Regions from separate parts of the Mesorhizobium sp. CA12 genome, predicted to be linked through region 1. Evidence: predicted binding sites of a transcription regulator. Region 1 holds the regulator's gene; each other region holds the start of a gene.
What was found. Region 1 encodes LexA, which represses DNA repair genes until DNA is damaged. Its sites were predicted from a motif close to TGTTCNNNNTGTGTTCNG; they were not measured.
Positions count from the first base shown of each region.

Region 2: the regulator LexA is predicted to act here: its motif matches at 2,449-2,466, upstream of LB520_RS12155 (PA0069 family radical SAM protein).
Region 3: the regulator LexA is predicted to act here: its motif matches at 2,513-2,530, upstream of LB520_RS07770 (helicase-related protein).

Region 1 covers NZ_JAIUHT010000001.1:838,144-842,306, reverse strand. Annotated here, with positions in the region: gene kynU (kynureninase) at 1-809, opposite strand, end outside; gene lexA (transcriptional repressor LexA) at 1,242-1,976, shown strand; gene LB520_RS04030 (ComEC/Rec2 family competence protein) at 2,013-4,163, opposite strand, start outside.
Region 2 covers NZ_JAIUHT010000006.1:51,584-55,746, reverse strand. Annotated here, with positions in the region: gene LB520_RS12180 (S49 family peptidase) at 1-119, shown strand, start outside; gene LB520_RS12175 (NfeD family protein) at 204-389, shown strand; gene LB520_RS12170 (4-(cytidine 5'-diphospho)-2-C-methyl-D-erythritol kinase) at 415-1,308, shown strand; gene moaB (molybdenum cofactor biosynthesis protein B) at 1,295-1,852, shown strand; gene LB520_RS12160 (glycosyltransferase) at 1,890-2,393, opposite strand; gene LB520_RS12155 (PA0069 family radical SAM protein) at 2,541-3,695, shown strand; gene LB520_RS12150 (ribonuclease HII) at 3,890-4,163, shown strand, end outside.
Region 3 covers NZ_JAIUHT010000003.1:253,791-257,953, reverse strand. Annotated here, with positions in the region: gene LB520_RS07770 (helicase-related protein) at 1-2,347, opposite strand, end outside; gene LB520_RS07765 (beta-ketoacyl-ACP reductase) at 3,067-3,789, opposite strand; gene LB520_RS07760 (acetyl-CoA C-acetyltransferase) at 3,909-4,163, opposite strand, start outside.

The DNA of each region.
Region 1 (4,163 bases):
GCGGCGTAGCCCTGCTCGAACGCGAAAGGCCGGGCATGGCCCCACCAGCCGCTGAGTGGCTGGCGAATGTCGCGGTGGTGGCGGTTCGCGGCGTAGATGAAGGCTGGCGAGCCCGGCCCGCCATTGAGATACTTGTAGGTGCAGCCGACGGCGAAATCGGCATTCGAGCCGTCGAGATCAACCGGCAGCGCACCCGCCGTGTGGCAGAGGTCCCACACGATCAGCGCGCCGGCTTCATGAGCCTTGCGGGTGAGCGCCGCCATGTCGCGCAGCCGGCCGGATTTGTAGTTGACGTGGTTGACCAGGATGACCGCGACGCGATCGTCAACCAGTTCCTCAATCGTCGGGGCATCTGCGCCTTCGAGCCGCAGCACCGTGCCGGGCCGCGTCGATGCGACGCCTTCCGCCATGTAGAGGTCGGTCGGAAAGCTGTCGTCCTCGGCAACGATCACCGAACGCTCGGGCCGCATTGCAAGTGCCGCATGCAGGACCTTGTAGATGTTGATCGAAGTCGTGTCGCAAACGACCGTCTGGCCGGGTTTCGCGCCGATCAGCCGTCCTAGCTGGTCACCCAGCTCGATGGGCATATCGAACCAGCCGGCGGTGTTCCAGGCGCGGATGAGATCCCGCGCCCATTCCTGCCTCGCGGCAGTCTCGATCTCGCTGAAGGCGTCGATCGAAGCGGCGCCCAGCGAATTGCCGTCGAGGTATATGACGTCTTCCGGCAAGACGAAGCGATCGCGCATGGCGCGCAGCGGATCCGCGGCATCCATCGCCTCGACTTCGGCGAGATCAGGAATTCCCCTCATTGTGCTGCCGCTCCATTTCGATCTGGCCAAGGGGGTTGTCTCACCACCGTCGGCGACAGGGCAAGAACCTTTGGTCCTATGTTAGCTGGTCCATAGACGGCGAAGACTGCGGATCGGAACTTCGCCAACGTTGGCATTTTGGGTTCGTTTCGTTCACGGTGCCACGCGCTTACGGTACGAGCCGACGTGATCCCAACCACTGCTTCGTGATCGTGTCGGGTTGTATTTCAGCTTAAGGGGAACTCCAAAATCGAGCGGAATCAATGCCGCTGCCCCAGGAGGGGCAGCCGGCCGTCACCGGATGCGACATTGTTTCGGCAGCCTTAACAAATTCACTAAACTTTAAACGGTTGCGGAACACAACTGGAACAGATAGTGTTTGTTCTGGGTTTGTTTTTCTGATTCTGGTTTCAGAACCCGTGGGGGCCGCCGATGCTGACGCGCAAACAACATGAACTCCTGATGTTCATCCATGAACGCCTGAAGGAGAGCGGGATTCCTCCATCATTCGATGAGATGAAGGAGGCGCTCGACCTTGCCTCCAAGTCCGGCATCCATCGGCTGATCACTGCGCTGGAAGAACGCGGCTTCATTCGCCGGCTCCCGAACCGGGCGCGCGCGCTGGAAGTGCTGCGCCTGCCCGACTCGATCGCGCCTGGCCTGAATGCCGCGAAGAAGTTTTCGCCAAGCGTCATCCAGGGCGGCCAAGGCAATCTCAGTCGCCAGGTCAAGCCGACGACGCCATCGCGCACTCCGAGACCAAGCAATGACGACGAGGCCGCGGCGGCCGTATCCATTCCGGTGATGGGCCGCATCGCCGCCGGCGTGCCGATTGACGCCATCCAGCACCAGACGCATTCGATCTCGGTGCCGCCGGACATGATCATGGGCGGCGAGCATTACGCGTTGGAGGTCAAGGGCGACTCGATGATCGAGGCCGGCATCTTCGATGGCGACACCGTCATCATCCGCAATGCCAACACGGCAAGCCCGGGCGAGATCGTGGTGGCGCTGGTCGACGATGAGGAGGCGACGCTTAAGCGTTTCCGCCGCAAGGGTGCCTCGATCGCGCTCGAGGCCGCCAACCCGGCCTATGAGACCCGGATCTTCGGACCGGATCGGGTCAAGGTTCAGGGCAAGCTCGTCGGACTTATCCGCCGCTACTGAGCAGAACTGCCCGGCCTTCTTCGCCCGGACGACAATCTATTGGGCCGGTGCGGCGGCTGGTTTTTCCGGCTGCTTATAGGGCGCCAGTCCCCTCGCCTCGCGCGTGTATTTCCGCTGCTCGTGCCAGGGTCGGTATGGTTCTACGACCGCGTAGCGGACGGTTGGCCGCGCGGTTGCCGATTGCGGATCGAAGAAAACGGCGGCGCTGCCGTCGCGCGCCAGCTGCCGCTTGGTGACGACGAGCACACGCGGATCGCGGCACGGGTTATAGGCCGTGGCGTCGTTGATGACGATGAGGTCGGCGAAGCCGCAGGCCGGCCGGGCGGTGTCGCGGGTCTCGGCGAGCGCGACGATCGCGCCGGAAGGATGCCGACCGATGCAGAGATCGCCGCTGCAATAGAAGGGCGAGCCGGGCGGCAGGTCGACGGGATCGGCAATGTCCAGCGTATCTTTGGCGAACCTTTCCGGCGGCACGATTTCCTCGGCTTTCAGCGCCCGTTTCCAATTGTCGGTGGTGAACTCGTTGGAGCGTTCGCGATTGACGGCAAGCTCGCCGCCGCCGATCGGCATCGCCACCAGATGCGCATCCTCCGAGATAAGCACGTCCGGTGTGCGGACGTGCGGAATGGCCAGCAGCGCAGCGAGCGCGAAAGGTACGGCGGCAAGCCTCAGCCAAGTGGTAGCCATGGTCGCGATGACCAGCGCGACCGTCGCCAGCAGCACCGACTGAATCGAGATCAGCCCCACGGCGTCGACCGGTGAGCGCTCGGAAATCCATGCCGAAATGGCGATCATCGCCGTCAGGCCTTTGCCCATGACAAAGAGGAAGGGACCGTCGAAGCCGAAGGGCATGGCCAGCGCGCTCAGCACGGCGAACGGCATGACGACCAATGAGACGATCGGCATGACCGCCAGATTGGCCAGCAGGCTGAGCGGCGACACCCGCTGGAAGTGCCAGATGGCAAACAACAATGTTGCGCTGCCCGCGATGAGCGACGTCACGGCGGCGCCACCCGCTCCAATCGCCAGTTTTCGCGATAAGAACCCGAGAAACGAACGCTTTGCCGGCGGCGCGGTCGTTTTGCCGGCGCGATAGTCGGCAAAGCCGGCATAGGCGCCGACCAGGGCGGCGGTGGCGGCGAAGGACATCTGGAAGCTCGGGCCGACCACTTCATGCGGCGAGACCAGGATGACGGCGATGGCAGAGATCGCCAGGTTGCGCATGGTCAGCGCTGCGCGGTCGAAAAGCACGGCGACCAGCATCACGCCAAGCATGATGAAGCTTCGCTCGGCCGCCACCACGATGCCGGAGATCACGAGATAGGCGGCGATCGACGCCAGCGCGATGCCAGCGGCATATTTCTTCACCGGCCGGCGCGACGAGAAATCCGGAAACAGCGCGAAGGCGCCGCGTAGCAGGACCATGATCGTGCCGGCGACCAGCGCCATATGCAGTCCCGAGATCGAAATGATGTGGTAGATGCCGGTCCGCCGCATCGACTCGTTGATTTCGTCCGGAATGCCGGCACGAACGCCGACGATCAGCGCCGCCGCGATCTCGCCCTCGGAACCGCCGATGCTGCTCCTGATGTGGTCGGCAATTCCCTCGCGTCCGTTTTCTACGGCCGATGCCACGCGTGCGCCAAACGGCACCTCCGTTGGCGCACTCGGGGTCGGCGCGACAAGTTTCGGATCGCCCAGGAAAAAGCCACTGGCGCCGATGCCGGCAAAATAGCTGTCGAAGGAAAAGTCGTAGCTGTCAGGCCGAACCGGACCTGTCGGCGGCAGCAGCTTGGCATAGCCGGTCAGCATCGACCCGGCCGACATGCCGGACGGGATCCTGCGCGCCGACAGCCTGATGCGGTCCGGCGCGTAGCGCAGCTTCGGACGCTCCGTGGATATCAGATCTATGGTGAGCCGGACACGGCCGTTGGCCATCGCCTCGGCGGTGACGAGGCGGCCCGTCAGCCGTGTCTGGATTTCGGAACCCAGCATCGGGGTCGCCATCCGCCAGGTCTCCACCTTGGCCGCGAGAAAGCCCAAGACGCAGAAAAACGCCGCCATGAAGACAAGGTGCGTTCTGTGCCGGGAACGCGAGACCGCCGCGCAGACCGCCATCAGGGCGACCGCCGCGAGCGGCCTGTAGAGGTCCGGCTCGGCGCTCAGCGAGAAGTAACAGATCACGCC
Region 2 (4,163 bases), on a different contig from region 1:
TCGGCCGTTTCGGCCTGTTCGGCTCGCGCGTTTCGGCGCCGGATATCGCGGCGGCCGCCGCCAGCGGCGTCCTCGATGCGGCGGAAGAGCGCGCGCTGTGGGCGCGCTTCGGGCTTTGAAAAAGCCATGAATGCGGCTAGCATGGCCGCTTGACCGACCCATTCGGCCGGCCTTGCCGCGAGGACGCGGGAGGAGTTTTAGAGATGCCGCAGATCATTTTCTTCGCCGTTGTCGGCGCCGCCGCTTACTTTGGCTACCGCGCTTTCGTGCGCGAGGCCGAACGCGTGACGGCCAAGATCCGGCGTACCGAAAGACAGGCGGCGAACGGCACGACGGGCACGCTGGTCAAGGACCCCAAGACCGGCGAATATCGTCTCGCCAAGGACTGATCCCATCTCGCCAGCAGCCGACATCCTGGAGCCCGGCACAGAGGTCCGGACGTGGCTTGCGCCTGCCAAGATCAACCTGGCGCTGCATGTCATCGGACAGCGCGCCGACGGCTATCATCTCATCGACAGCCTTGCCGTCTTCACCCGCTTCGGCGACCGGCTCGAGATCGAGCGGGCCGAGCAGGATGACTTCTCGGTATCCGGCCGTTATGCCGCCGGGCTGCCGCTCGACGGCGACAATCTGGTGGTGAAGGCGCGCGATGCCTTGCGCCGGGAAGCCGGCATGCAACAGGGATCGCCGGTCGCCATCCGGCTGGAGAAGAACCTGCCCATCGCCTCCGGAGTCGGCGGCGGCTCGAGCAACGCGGCGGCCGCGCTTAACACTCTGGCGCGGCTCTGGAAGCTCGATATTGACGACAATTCGCTGGCCCGGATCGGGCTTTCGCTCGGTGCCGACCTGCCGATGTGCCTCAAATCAAAGCCGCTGATCGCACGCGGTATCGGCGATGAAGTCTCGCCGCTATCCGCCTTTCCTGCGCTTGGGCTGGTGCTGGTCAATCCGGGCATCGCGGTCTCGACGCCGGACGTGTTCAAGGCGCTCTCCAGCCGCGACAACGAGGCGCTGCCGCCGCTGCCTAAGCGCCTCGATTTCCACACGATCCGCAACTGGCTGGAGACGACGCGCAACGATCTTGAGCCTGCCGCGCGTTCGATCGAACCTGCGATCGGCGAGGCGCTCAAGGCATTGAAAAAAGCCGACGCCGCGTTCGCGCGCATGTCCGGCTCGGGCGCCACCTGCTTCGGCCTGTTCGAGACCGGCAATGTCGCAAAGCGCGCGGCGATCGAGATCCGCGCCCGCCACCCCGACTGGTTCGTTGCCGCGACGCGCAGCATGGAGGTGAGCGATGGCGAAGCTTGACGAAAGCCGGCCCTTCATTCCGGTGCGCATCGCCGTGCTTACCGTCTCCGACACGCGCGGCCTCGCCGACGACAAATCCGGACAGACGCTGGCCGACCGCATCGCGGAAGCCGGCCACAGCCTTGCCGCGCGCGATATTGTCACCGACGACCGCGAAAAGATCCGCGACAAGGTGCTTGGCTGGTCGAAGGACGAAAACATCGATGTCGTCATCACCACCGGCGGCACCGGCTTCACCGGCCGCGACGTGACGCCGGAGGCGCTGGAGCCGATCTTCGAAAAGCGCATGGACGGCTTTTCGGAAGTCTTTCACCGCATCTCCTACGACAAGATCGGCACTTCAACGATCCAGAGCCGGGCGACCGGGGGCGTCGTCAACGCCACCTTCGTCTTCGTGCTGCCGGGCTCGCCCGGCGCCTGCAAGGACGCCTGGGATGGCATCATCAAGGCGCAGCTCGACTATCGGCACATGCCCTGCAACTTCGTCGAGATCATGCCGCGGCTGGACGAGCATCTCAGGCGCGGCGGCAAGCCAACCTCTTAAAGCTCAGTTAAGGCGCCCCGGCCGGCACGGCGGGGCATCATTTCGGCGGCGCGATCCAGATTTCGGCGTTCAGCCTTCTGGTCGCCAGGCCGCGCGCCAGGGCTTCGGCGCTGCGCGCGCTCTTTGCCAGAGCCGAGGCCTGACGCTTGCTGATGACAAGCCCCTCGGCCAGCGGACGATTGCTCGAGAACACCCTGGCCAGGAAAGGCGCACGGTTGGCGCGGGCGCGTGAAAAGCGCGCCGGCATGGTCTGTTTCGCCGTGTGCGCCACGACTTCGTCGATCCAGCCCTCGGCGAGCCGCGCGCCCGGCTCGAGCAGGAGCAGCCAGTCGCCCTTGGCCTGGCCAATACCGGTGCCGATCCCGCCGGTCGCATAGTGGCAGCCGGCATGCTCGGCCACCCGGTGCGTCTGATCGGTCGAGCCTTGATCGCAGACGATCACGTCGCGCACGACGCCTTCGACCGCGCCGCCGACCAGCGAGGCGAGCGTACGGGCAAGCCCCTCTTCGTCGTTGCGGGTTTCGATAAGGACGCTGAGCATTTTAGCCGAATAGCGGAAAGTGCGGCGATGCGCCAGTTGTGCGCTTCAAGCGAAAAGTTCTTGCTTTGTTCTCTTCGGCAAAATAGGAATAGTTTCATGAACAGAGCGATTCGACAGCCTGCCGACAGTCCCTGGGAGAGGGCGAAAATGGAACAGATCGTGCGCGCCGACATTGCCGCTTTCGGAGCAGGAAGAGCCGAAATGGCAAATGCGATGATCGAGCAGAGCGGCATGCGCGTGCGGCCCGACCGCAATCGCGGCCGCTCGGCCGGGATCAACCCGTCCGGCCGGTTCGAGCCGGTCAGCCGGCATGTCTTCGACGACGGCTGGAACTCGCTGGAGGAACTGCCGCCGTTCAAGACGGAAGTGCAGGTCGAGAAGCCGCGCACCATTATCACGCGCAACGAGTCGCCTGACATCTCCTTCGACCGTTCGATCAACCCCTATCGCGGCTGCGAGCATGGCTGCGTCTACTGCTTCGCCAGGCCGACGCATGCCTTCATGGGCCTGTCGCCGGGGCTCGATTTCGAATCGAAGCTGTTCGCCAAGCCGGATGCCGCGCGCATGCTGGACAGGGAATTGTCAAAACCGGGCTACCAGCCGCGCACGATCGCTATCGGCACCAACACCGATCCCTACCAGCCGATCGAGAAGCAATACCGCATCATGCGCGAGATCCTGGAAGTGCTGGAAGCGCGCGGCCATCCGGTCGGCATCGTCACCAAGTCGGCGCTGGTGACACGCGACATCGACATCCTGTCGCGCATGGCCGAGCGCGGCCTTGCCAAGGTGGCGCTGTCGGTGACGACGCTCGACCGCATGCTGGCGAGAACGATGGAGCCACGCGCCTCGACGCCGACGAAGCGGCTGGAGGCGATCAGGCAGCTTTCGGACGCCGGCATCCCGGCATCGGTCATGGTGGCACCGATCATTCCGGGGCTTACCGATCCGGAGATGGAGCGCATCCTCGATTCGGCTAGAGCCGCCGGCGCGCGGGAGGCCGGCTACGTCATCCTGCGCCTGCCGCTCGAAGTGGCGCCGATCTTCAAGGACTGGCTGTTGCGCCATTATCCTGACCGCTACCGGCATGTGATGTCGCTGATCCGCTCGATGCGCGACGGCAAGGATTACGATTCCGAATGGGGCAAGCGCATGAAGGGCGCCGGTCCCTATGCCTGGCAGATCGGCCGGCGCTTCGAGATCGCCGCCAAGCGGCTCGGCCTCAATGTCGAGCGGCGGCAGCTTCGCACCGACCAATTCGTCGCAGGCGCCAGTGCCGGCGAGCAGCTGATGCTGCTTTGACGCCAGCACCGGCCATGACGGCCGGCGCCAAGCACTTCCAGGCAAAGCGATTTTCGGTCTGGAATTGCCATTTGTTTCGAAATCCCGTCCGGCCCCTGTCCCCGGCTGTGAGACGGTGCCTTCCCCGGTCCGACGCCCCATCCGACTCGGAAGGACTTGCGGAGAATCGGAGCCGATGCGAACCTCGCCGCACCATGGCTCGCGCGCGTTCCGATTCTCCGCTTCTCTTTGAAATGGTCGAGAAGCCCGACTTCTCGATCGAGACGAAAGCGATAGCAGACGGGCTGTGGCCGGTCGCCGGCATGGACGAGGCCGGCCGCGGTCCGCTCGCCGGTCCGGTGGTGGCCGCCGCGGTGGTGCTCAACCCCGCCAACATTCCCGAAGGGCTCGACGATTCCAAGCGCCTCACCCATTTGCAGCGCGAGGCGCTGTTCCTCAAGATTCTCGGCTCGGCGCTCAGCATCTCGA
Region 3 (4,163 bases), on a different contig from region 1:
CATAGGCGCCGTCTGGACGCTGGCCGAGGCCGGGCTTCCAGTTGGTCGCCGGGCGGATGAGGTCGGCAAGCCGCTCGAGGATATCGACGCGCACGGCGCGACGGCCGAGATTGCGGTAGCCGGCGAGCTTGTAGAAGGTCTTGTCGAAGGCCGGGTCGATGACGACCGAAGTGCGGCCGGAAGCCAGCGCATGCACCACATCGCCGAAGCCGGGCTTGTCCTTGCCGTCGTTCTTCAGCGCCCACAGCAACGTCACCAGGCCAGCCGGCGCCGGCTTGATCAGCGCCGGCACGAAGACATGGTAGGCGCCGAAGCGGACGCCGAGGCGGCGAAGCGCTGCGCGGCCTTCCTGGTCGAGCGACTTCATCTCCTCCGCGATGTCGCGGCGATTGATCAGGCCGAAATGCTCGACCAGCTGGAAGGCGATGCCGCGGGCGATGCCGGCGAGCTGGTCGGCATTCTTCAGGTCGACCAGCGGCTTCAAAAGCGTTTCGATCTGGAAATTGACGAAACGCTCGGCGCGCGCCGCGACCTTGTCGCGGGCGGGGCCGGTCAGCTGCTCGTCGGCAAGCAGAACCAGGCGCGGTTTCAGCGCCTCGTCGGCGGCGACCAGCGTGCCGATCGGCGCGCCGATCCAGCGCAGGACGCCGTCCGAGCCCAAAGCCAGGTCGCCATTGGCGCAGGCGGCAAAGCGCTCGGCGCGCGCCTCGAACTCGGCCGCGAGCGCCTTCTGGGCGGCGGTGCGCACCGCCTTGGCGTCCTCGCCGCCGGCGCTCTGGTCGGCGGTGAAGCGGAACCCCTGCAACTCGCCGACGTGATGGCCTTCGACGAGGACGGTTCCGGACGGGCTGATTTCGGCTTCAGGCATGGTATTTTCTCTAAGGCGCCGCATGAGGACGGAAGTCCTGCGGTCTACGAAGCGTTTCGTCAACCGCTCATGCAGCGCATCCGACAATCTGTCTTCGATTTCGCGCGTCTTTTCCTGCCAGTGTAGCTGATCGGCCAGCCAGCCGGGGCGGTTGGAGACGAAAGTCCAGGTGCGGATCTGCGCGATCCGGTGCGACAGCGTGTCGATATCGCCTTCCGTCGTGTCGGCGCGCCGCACCTGCTCGGCCATGTAATTCTCATCGACATGGCCGTGACGCGCAAGGTCCATATAGATCGAGGCGATAAGATCGGCATGCTGTGCCGGCGCGATCTTGCGATAGTCGGGGAGCGCGCAGGCTTCCCAAAGCAGCGCCACGCGCTCCTTGCCGGTGGCCAAATCGCGGATGTCGCCGTCGCGCGACAGCTGTTCCAGCGCCTGCGCGTCGACGGTCGGCAGCGCGCGGGTCAAGCCTTCGACCGGCGCATTGGCCTCAATCGAGCGCTTCAGCGCATCGAGGCTGGAAAAGTCGAAATCGGCGGTGCGCCACTGCAGCACCTTCACCGGATCGAAATCGTGTCCCTCGATCTTGGCAACCAGTTCCTCGTCGAACGGGTCGACCTGGCCGGTGACGCCGAACGTTCCGTCGCGCAGGTGCCGGCCGGCGCGGCCGGCGATCTGGCCAAGCTCGGCGGCGGTCAGGTTGCGGTATTGATAGCCGTCGAACTTGCGGTTCTGAGCGAAGGCGACGTGATCGAGGTCGAGGTTCAGGCCCATGCCGATGGCGTCGGTGGCGACGAGATAGTCGACATCGCCGGACTGGAATATCTCCACTTGAGCGTTTCGGGTGCGCGGGGAAAGAGCGCCGAGCACGACGGCAGCTCCCCCCTGCTGGCGGCGGATCAGCTCGGCGATCGCATAGACCTCGTCGGCCGAGAAGGCGACGATCGCCGTGCGCCGCGGCAACCGGGTGAGCTTCTTCGAGCCGGCATAGGCAAGGTGCGACAGCCGCGGCCGCGTCACCACCGACACGCCCTTCAACAGGCGCTGCAGGATGCCATGCATGGTGGCCGCGCCCAGGAGCAGCGTCTCCTGGCGGCCGCGCAGATGCAGGATGCGATCGGTGAAGATATGGCCGCGCTCGAGATCGCCGGCGAGCTGCACCTCGTCGATGGCGACGAAGGCGGCGTCGGTCTCGCGCGGCATCGCCTCGACGGTGCAGACCGAATATTTCGCGCCGGCAGGCACGATCTTCTCCTCGCCGGTGATCAGCGCCACCTTATGGGCGCCGACCTTCTCGCAGACGCGCGCATAGACTTCGCGGGCGAGCAGCCTCAGCGGTAGGCCGATGACACCGGTTTCATGCGCGACCATGCGCTCGATGGCGAGATGCGTCTTGCCGGTGTTGGTCGGGCCCAGCACGGCCGTCACGTCGCGGCCCGAAAGGATCAGCGGGTGGGAGTGTTTCGGCTGGATGTTCATCGGCTCGGAAATAAGGTTTCTGCCGCCCGTAGTCTGAAGCACGGCGCTGCCGCCGCGTGTGACAGGCGACACATAGGGACTTCGGGCGTGAAGCGAAAGCGGAATGTTCCCTCGCGAACTGGCTATGCCGGAGGGAGCAGCCAAAATCGGCCGCTTGTTAACAGCTGGAACGAGTCTGGAACGAATCAGCGACGAATCGGTGACTCGTTCTGATTCAGGTTTTGTTCACGGCTATATGTGGATTTTTTGACGGTAAGTCTCACCACATGCTGAATCGCTGAACTGGCCCGATTCCTGCTTGGCCTCGGCCGGACCCGGGTCGTCGTTAACCTTTGCCGGGCAATGGTCAGATCCGACCTGAGCGCAGACTTCAACGGTATGAAATTGTTGATTTTTCTTAATCGCCTTTAATGAGTTCGGTGACGTTTGCACCGTCCACTGTTAACTTTCCGGCCAAAGCCGGAACGAATCGGCGACGAATCAGTGATCCGACGGTTTTCCCGGTTTGTTCACCCCTAGATATGGTGTTATCCACAGCTTGCCCACCGAGGATTCACAGCTTGTCGCAGCGGTTATGCACAGAGCGTGGCTGCGGCCGTTAACTTTTGCGTGCCGAATTGAGGCAAGGTGTCGCGCCGGCGTGCCGGCGAACAAAAAAGGCGGCTTCGGTGCCGGAGCCGCCTTTGGCGGTAAATGGTGTCGGGCGACCTACTGGGGTGTCAGGCGAAATACTGACCGCCATTGGCGGTGATGGTCGAGCCGGTGATGAAGCCGGCCTCATCGGAAGCCAGGAAGGCGACGCAGCGCGCGATCTCTTCCGGCTCGCCGAGGCGACCGACCGGGATCTGAGCGATGATCGACTCCCGTACTTTTTCCGGCACGGCCATGACCATGTCGGTGGCGATGTAGCCGGGGCAGACGACATTGACTGTGATGCCGGCGCGAGCCCCCTCTTGAGCCAGCGCCTTGGTGAAGCCGATATCGCCGGCTTTCGAGGCCGAATAATTGACCTGGCCCATCTGACCCTTCTGGCCGTTGATCGAGGAAATGGTGATGACGCGGCCGAACTTGCGGTCGCGCATGCCGCTCCACAAAGGATGCGTCATGTTGAAGACGCCGGACAGGTTGGTGTCGATCACTTCCTTCCACTGTGCGGGCGTCATCTTGTGGAACATGGTGTCGCGAGTAATGCCGGCATTGTTGACCAGCACGGAGACCGGGCCGAGATCGGCCTCCACCTGCTTGATGCCTGCGGCGCAGGCCTCGTAGTCGGCGACCGACCATTTGTAGACGGGGATACCAGTCTCGGCCTTGAATTTCTGGGCCGCCTCGTCATTGCCGGCATAGTTCGCCGCGACCGAATAGCCGGCGGTCTTCAAGGCGACCGATATCGCCGCGCCGATGCCGCGTGTTCCGCCCGTGACGATTGCTACTTTGGTCATGTGTGCTCCTCCCTGTTGATCGGAGGAGCGAATAGGGAGTAGCGAATAGCGAGTAGGGGATTGAAGCCTGCTGCGCCGACGCCGTTTTCCCTATTCGCTACTCCCTATTCGCTATTCGCTCAGTTCAGCGCTTCCACGCACATTGCAACGCCCATGCCGCCGCCGATGCACAGCGTGGCAAGGCCCTTCTTGGCGCCGCGGCGACGCATCTCGTAGACCAGCGTGTTGAAGACGCGGGCGCCCGAAGCGCCGATCGGATGGCCGATGGCGATGGCGCCGCCGTTGACGTTGACGATCGAGGGATCCCAGCCCATGCCCTTGTTGACGGCGCAGGCCTGCGCGGCGAACGCCTCGTTGGCCTCGACGAGGTCGAG